DNA from 2 places in the Streptomyces sp. 11-1-2 genome. Region 1 is predicted to be linked to the other one. Evidence: riboswitches for the same ligand, from Rfam matches in the RefSeq annotation. Region 1 holds a riboswitch; the other holds the start of a gene.
What was found. A riboswitch is a leader RNA that binds a small molecule or an ion and turns the genes downstream of it on or off. The one in region 1 is predicted to bind glycine.
Positions count from the first base shown of each region.

Region 2: linked by a shared signal. The riboswitch ahead of gcvP (aminomethyl-transferring glycine dehydrogenase) and the one ahead of gcvT (glycine cleavage system aminomethyltransferase GcvT) in region 1 are both predicted to bind glycine.

Region 1 covers NZ_CP022545.1:7,581,003-7,584,380, reverse strand. Annotated here, with positions in the region: gene CGL27_RS32700 (AAA family ATPase) at 199-897, opposite strand; glycine riboswitch at 1,067-1,177, shown strand; gene gcvT (glycine cleavage system aminomethyltransferase GcvT) at 1,347-2,474, shown strand; gene gcvH (glycine cleavage system protein GcvH) at 2,723-3,103, shown strand; gene glyA (serine hydroxymethyltransferase) at 3,129-3,378, shown strand, end outside.
Region 2 covers NZ_CP022545.1:10,482,887-10,486,264, forward strand. Annotated here, with positions in the region: gene CGL27_RS44870 (DNA polymerase IV) at 1-558, shown strand, start outside; gene CGL27_RS44880 (PRC-barrel domain-containing protein) at 534-851, opposite strand; glycine riboswitch at 976-1,073, shown strand; gene gcvP (aminomethyl-transferring glycine dehydrogenase) at 1,264-3,378, shown strand, end outside.

The DNA of each region.
Region 1 (3,378 bases):
GGGCGGCGTCATCTCCACAGCACTTCCCCACCTCGCCCGGCCCCGCGCCACCGTCACACTGGGTGATGCCCCGGTGGCCGATTTTCGGCCAAGGTCACCCGGCGTCTCCCTTCCTCCCCGGGGAACGGGGACCGCTCATCCGCCCTGGAGCGGGATCCCCCGTCCCCTCCTGTGCGGGACTCAATTCTGGTGCGGGGCTCACTCGAAGGAGATGCAGCGCAGCTCGCTCGCGGTCGAGCGGTCCAGCAGCACCGCCGAGGCGCACCCCTCCGGCGGCCGCCCCTCCTCCATCCCCGCGATCAGCCGCCGCATCGCGCGCCGATGCCGGCCGAAGGCATAGCCGGAGACCCCGCGGCCACGGGCGGCCTGGCCCTCCAGGGCCATCGTGGCGTCCACGTCCAGCAGCACCATGTGGAGGCTGCGGCCCCGGCGCCGCACGTCCCGGGCCAGCCAGCGGCGGACCCACGGCAGCGCGCCGCAGTCGTGCACCACGACGCTCACATCCGAGCGCAGCGCCCGGCGCAGCCCGGCGTAGTGGGCGTACCGGACCAGCGGGCGGTAGAGCGCGTACGGCAGCCAGCCGGGCATCCGGCGCTCCCACGCCTCCCGGGTGTTCTGCGAGTCCACCCGGATGACGACCGCGCCCGTCCCGTCCAGGAGGGGCACCGTCCGATTGATCAGCGTGCTCTTGCCGGCGCCCGGCAGCCCGGAGGCGACCAGCACGTCCCCCACCGGAAAGCGCAGCTCACGCGGGTCCGCGCCGCCGCCTCGCGGCTGGCCGCGCAGGTCGTGCACCGCGATGCGCCGCCCCGGGACGGCCGTCGACCCGGAGGGGACGCGGCCACGCCGTGCCGGCAGGAGCCTTTGCGCGGTCTCGTATGTTCCCTGCCCATGCACCGTGATCGTCCTCCCAGGTCGGTCAACGCTGCTCGTACCCGCAGAGTGTCAAGAAAAGGTAATGTCCATCAAGGCTGCCTCTGCCCGATCCGGCCGGAGCCGCCCCGATCGGGGCTTCCTTTCTCGGCCACACATGCGATGATGTCCGCGCAACTCCATACCGGCCGCTTGAATCCGCGCGGGAGAGTCCTTGGCCACCGGCAGTCGTGCCGGGTGTCCAGGGCGCCGAAGGAGCAAGTCCTCCCTTGAATCTCTCAGGCCCCGATACCGCGTGGACGAGGCAGATCTGAAAAGCGAGCCGCGGGCGCGGCTCCACCCAAGGTGCAAGCCGGGCCCCTTACGGGCGTCACGGCGAACCTCTCAGGTTCCGATGACAGATGGGGAGGACGCACGCGTCCTTGTCGTACGTCCTCGCCGTCGCGCGACCCCGATCTCCTGGAGCCTGAATCGTGACCGACGCCCCGCCCACCCCACGCCGCACCGCGCTGGACGCACGGCACCGTGCGCTCGGCGCCACCATGACCGACTTCGCCGGCTGGGACATGCCGCTGCGCTACGGCAGCGAGCGCGACGAGCACACCGCGGTGCGCACCCGCGCCGGGCTTTTCGATCTCTCCCACATGGGTGAGATCTCTCTCATCGGTTCGCAGGCCGGAGAGGCCCTGGATCACGCACTGGTCGGCCGGCTGTCCGCGCTCGCCGTGGGCCGCGCCCGCTACACCATGATCTGCGACGACGAGGGCGGCATCCTGGACGACCTGATCGTCTACCGCCTCGGGGACGAGGAGTTCCTGGTCGTGGCCAACGCCTCCAACGCCCAGGTGGTACTGGACGCGCTGACCGAGCGGGCCGCCGGTTTCGAGGCGACCGTAAGGGACGACCGCGACGCCTATGCGCTGATCGCCGTCCAGGGGCCCGAGTCCCCCGGGATCCTGGGGAGCCTGACCGACGCCGACCTGGAGGGGCTCAAGTACTACGCCGGACTGCCGGACACCGTCGCGGGCGTCCCCGCCATGATCGCCCGCACCGGCTACACGGGCGAGGACGGCTTCGAGCTGTTCCTGGCGCCGGACGACGCCGTGCGGGTCTGGGAGGCGCTGACCGAGGCGGGGGCCCCGGTGGGCCTGGTGCCCTGCGGTCTGTCCTGCCGGGACACCCTGCGTCTCGAGGCGGGCATGCCGCTGTACGGGAATGAGCTGACCACCGACACCACCCCCTTCGACGCGGGGCTCGGCCGGGTGGTGAAGTTCGACAAACCGGGCGACTTCGTCGGCCGCCAGGCCCTGGAGGCCGCCTCCCGCGAGGCGGACACCGTCAGCCCCCGCGCCCTGGTCGGCCTGGTCGCCGAGGGCCGCCGGGTGCCGCGCGCCGGATACGCCGTGGTGGCCGCCGACGGCTCACAGGTCGGCCAGGTCACCTCGGGCGCACCCTCGCCGACGCTGGGCAAGCCGATCGCGATGGCGTACGTGGACCCGGAGTACGCGAAGCCCGGCACCGAGGGAGTCTCGGTGGACATCCGGGGCACCCGGGAGCCGTACGAGGTCGTGGCGCTCCCCTTCTACCGCCGCGAGCGCTGAGCGGTCCCGCCGCAACGCGTCACGCCCCACCGGCGCCATCACATGGACCGGCACGGCGTCCACCGTCGCCGCATCCACCGGCGCCACATGGCGCCGGCACCGCATCCACAGGCGTCACACCCCGCTGGCGCCGCACCCACCGGCGTCACCGCTGGCACCGCACCCACGGCACCGCACCCACCGGCGTCGCGTCCCACCAGCTAAGACCCGTTTCCCAAGCACTCCCCCGTATCCAGGAGAATCGGACCATGAGCAACCCCCAGCAGCTGCGCTACAGCAAGGAGCACGAGTGGCTGTCGGCCGCCGACGAGGACGGCGTGTCGACGATCGGCATCACCGAATTCGCGGCCAACGCGCTCGGCGATGTCGTCTATGTCCAGCTCCCGGACGTCGGCTCCGCCGTCACCGCCGGTGAAACCTGCGGTGAGCTGGAGTCCACCAAGTCGGTCAGCGACCTGTACTCGCCGGTCTCCGGTGAGGTCACCGAGATCAACGAGGACGTGGTGAACGATCCGGCGCTGGTGAATTCCGCCCCCTTCGAGGGCGGCTGGCTGTTCAAGGTGCGGGTGACGGGCGAGCCGGAGGAGCTGCTCTCCGCCGACGCGTACACCGCCTTCGCCGAAAACTGACCCTCCTCTTCCGATCGGGACCCTGATGTCGCTTCTCAACAGCTCCCTGCACGAGCTCGACCCGGATGTCGCCGCCGCCGTCGACGCCGAACTCCACCGCCAGCAGTCCACCCTGGAGATGATCGCCTCGGAGAACTTCGCTCCGGCGGCGGTCATGGAGGCCCAGGGCTCGGTCCTGACCAACAAGTACGCCGAGGGCTACCCCGGCCGCCGCTACTACGGCGGCTGCGAGCACGTCGATGTGGTCGAGCAGATCGCCATCGACCGGGTGAAGG
Region 2 (3,378 bases), 2.9 Mb from region 1:
GACGTGGCCGGGGAGGCGGACCCGGACCTGGGCCCGGGGGAGGCCGCGGGCCCGGGCCCCGATGTGGCCGGGGAGGCGGGTTCGGACCTGGACCCGGTCCCGGGAGTGGCCCGGGAAGCGGTCACGAACCCGGACCTGGACGCGGACCCGGCCGCGGAGGAGGTCGCAGGCTCGGCCCCGGAAGACGCCGCTGGCCCGGAGCCCGATGTGGCCCGGGAGGCGGTCACGGACCTGGCCGTAGAGGGGACTACGGGCCGGGAGGGGACCACGGGCATGACCCCGGGGGAGGCCATAGCCCCGGATCCAGAGCAGATCGAGGGCCCGGATGACCTGGCCGCGAGACCAGGCGGCCTGGCCGCGGGCCCGGATGGGCTGGCCCCAGGACCGGGTGGCGGACCCGAGCAGGGTCAGGCCCCAGGCCAGATGCAGGGCCACGGCCTGGGCCGCGAGCAGCTCCCGGGCCACATGCAGGGCCACATGCAGCCCCCGGCCCCAGGCCAGGGCCAGGGCCAGCCCCAGCCTCAGGGGCAAGGTCAGCCCGTGACGTCCAGTCCGTAGTGGTGGTAGAGCTGCAACTCCTGTTCGGGGGAGAGGTGGCGGCCGACTCCGAAGTCCGGGGCGTCCTTGATCAGCGCCCGGTCGTACGGCACCCGCAGGGTGTCGCCGACGACCTCGCTCGGTTCGAGCGGTACGAAGACGTCCCGGCTGAACAGCCCGGTGCGTACCGCCGCCCATTCGGGCTCGCCGGTCGCGTCGTCGAGATAGACCTCGTCCACGGTGCCGATCTTGGAGCCCTCGCGGTCGAATGCCTTGCGGCCGATCAGGGTCCGCGGGTCGATATCGGTCTGCACGCTCTCTCCCACAGGTGGCAAGTGACCATTGATACCTACAAAAAGCCACATCGCCGCGCTCGGCCACTCGAACGCCGGCGACCGTCCCCCACGGTAGAACCGCTGGTACGCTGACTGTGGCTGTAAACCCCGTGCGGGAGAGTCCTCCGCCGACGCTGTCGGAGGCGCCGAAGGAGCAAACCCTCCCCGGAATCTCTCAGGCACACGTACCGTGCGGGTGAGGTCACTCTGGAAAGCAGGGCGGGCCACGGGCGAGCAGAGCTCCGGAACCCCTCCTCACCGACGGTGAAAACCGGTCAGGCGGTATGTGGCCGGTGAAGCTCTCAGGTTGAGATGACAGAGGGGGAGGCCGTCCGGGCACCCGCGCCGTGGTGCCCCTCGCCGGTCGTTACAGACCAGGAGGCCCCCGCAGATGACCGCCAATCGCATCGCACTCTCCGACTTGGAACGCGGTACTCCGTTCGAGCAGCGCCATATCGGCCCCGACGGCGAGGCGCAGGCCAAGATGCTCGCCCAGGTCGGCTTCGGCTCGCTGGACGAGCTCACCGAGGCCGCCGTACCGGAGGTCATAAAGAGCACCGAGGCGCTGCATGCCCTGCCCCCGGCCCGCAGTGAGCCGGAGGTCATCGCCGAGCTGCGCGGACTCGCCGACCGCAACCAGGTGCTGCCGTCGATGATCGGCCTCGGCTACTACGGCACCCACACCCCGCCGGTGATCCTGCGCAATGTGCTGGAGAACCCTGCCTGGTACACCGCGTACACGCCCTACCAGCCGGAGATCTCCCAGGGCCGGCTCGAGGCCCTGCTCAACTTCCAGACGGTCGTCGCCGATCTGACCGGGCTGCCCACGGCCGGCTCCTCGCTGCTGGACGAGGCCACCGCGGCCGCCGAGGCGATGGCGCTGTCGCGGCGTGTCGGCAAGGTCAAGGAGGGCGTCTTCCTGGTCGACGTCGACTGCCTGCCGCAGACCGTCGCGGTCCTGCGGACCCGCGCCGAGCCGACCGGTGTCGAGGTCGTCGTCGCCGATCTGGCCGAGGGCATTCCGGACGAGATCGCCGAGCGCGGGGTCTTCGGTGTGCTGCTGCAGTACCCGGGCGCCTCCGGCGTGGTGCGCGATCCGCGCCCGGTCATCGAGCGCGCTCATGAGCTGGGCGCCGTCGTCACTGTCGCCGCCGATCTGCTCGCGCTCACCCTGCTCACCTCGCCCGGTGAGCTGGGCGCGGACATCGCGGTGGGCAACAGCCAGCGGTTCGGCGTCCCGATGGGCTTCGGCGGACCGCACGCCGGTTTCATGGCGGTGCGCGACGCCTACGCCCGCAACCTTCCCGGCCGGCTGGTCGGGGTCTCCGTGGACGCCGACGGCGACAAGGCGTACCGGCTGGCGCTGCAGACCCGTGAGCAGCACATCCGCCGGGAGAAGGCCACCAGCAACATCTGCACCGCCCAGGTGCTGCTGGCCGTGATGGCCGGGATGTACGCCGTCTACCACGGCCCGGACGGGCTCGCGGCGATCGCCCGCCGCACCCACCGCTACGCCTCCGTGCTCGCCGAGGGGCTGCGGGCCGGCGGTGTCGAGGTGGTGCACGGCGCGTTCTTCGACACCCTCACCGCACGGGTGCCGGGCCGGGCCGCCGAGGTCGTCGCCGCGGGCCGGGAGGCCGGGGTCAACCTTCGCCTGACCGACGCCGACCACGTCGGCATCGCCTGCGACGAGACCACCGCCCGTGCGCAGCTTGCGGCCGTGTGGTCCGCCTTCGGAGTGGACGGCGGAAACGGCGACGCCGCCGGGATCCCCGGCGTCGACGAGCTGGACGCCGCGGCGCCGGACGCGCTGCCCGCGGCCCTGCTGCGCCACGACGGCTATCTGGCCCACCCGGTCTTCCACCAGCACCGCTCCGAGACGGCGATGCTGCGCTATCTGCGGCGGCTGGCCGACCGGGACTACGCCCTGGACCGGGGCATGATCCCGCTCGGCTCCTGCACCATGAAGCTCAACGCGACCACCGAGATGGAGCCGGTCACCTGGCCCGAGTTCGGCGCGCTGCACCCCTTCGCACCGGCCGAGCAGGCCCAGGGCTATCTGACCCTGATCCGTGAGCTGGAGGAGCGGCTGGCCGAGGTCACCGGCTATGACAAGGTCTCCCTGCAGCCGAACGCCGGATCCCAGGGCGAGCTCGCCGGGCTGCTCGCGGTGCGCGCCTACCACCGGGCCAACGGGGACACCCGGCGCACCGTCTGCCTGATCCCGTCCTCCGCGCACGGCACCAACGCCGCCAGCGCCGTGATGGCCGGCATGAAGGTCGTCGTGGTCAAGACCGGTGAGGACGGCGAGATCGACACCGGCGACCTGCGCGCCAAGATCGAGAAGCACGGTGCCGAACTGGCCGTGCTGATGGTCACCTACCCCTCCACCCACGGTGTGTTCGAGGGGCACATCACCGAGATCTGCGCGGCCGTGCACGACGCGGGCGGCCAGGTCTACGTGGACGGCGCCAACCTCAACGCGCTGGTCGGGCTCGCCGAGCCG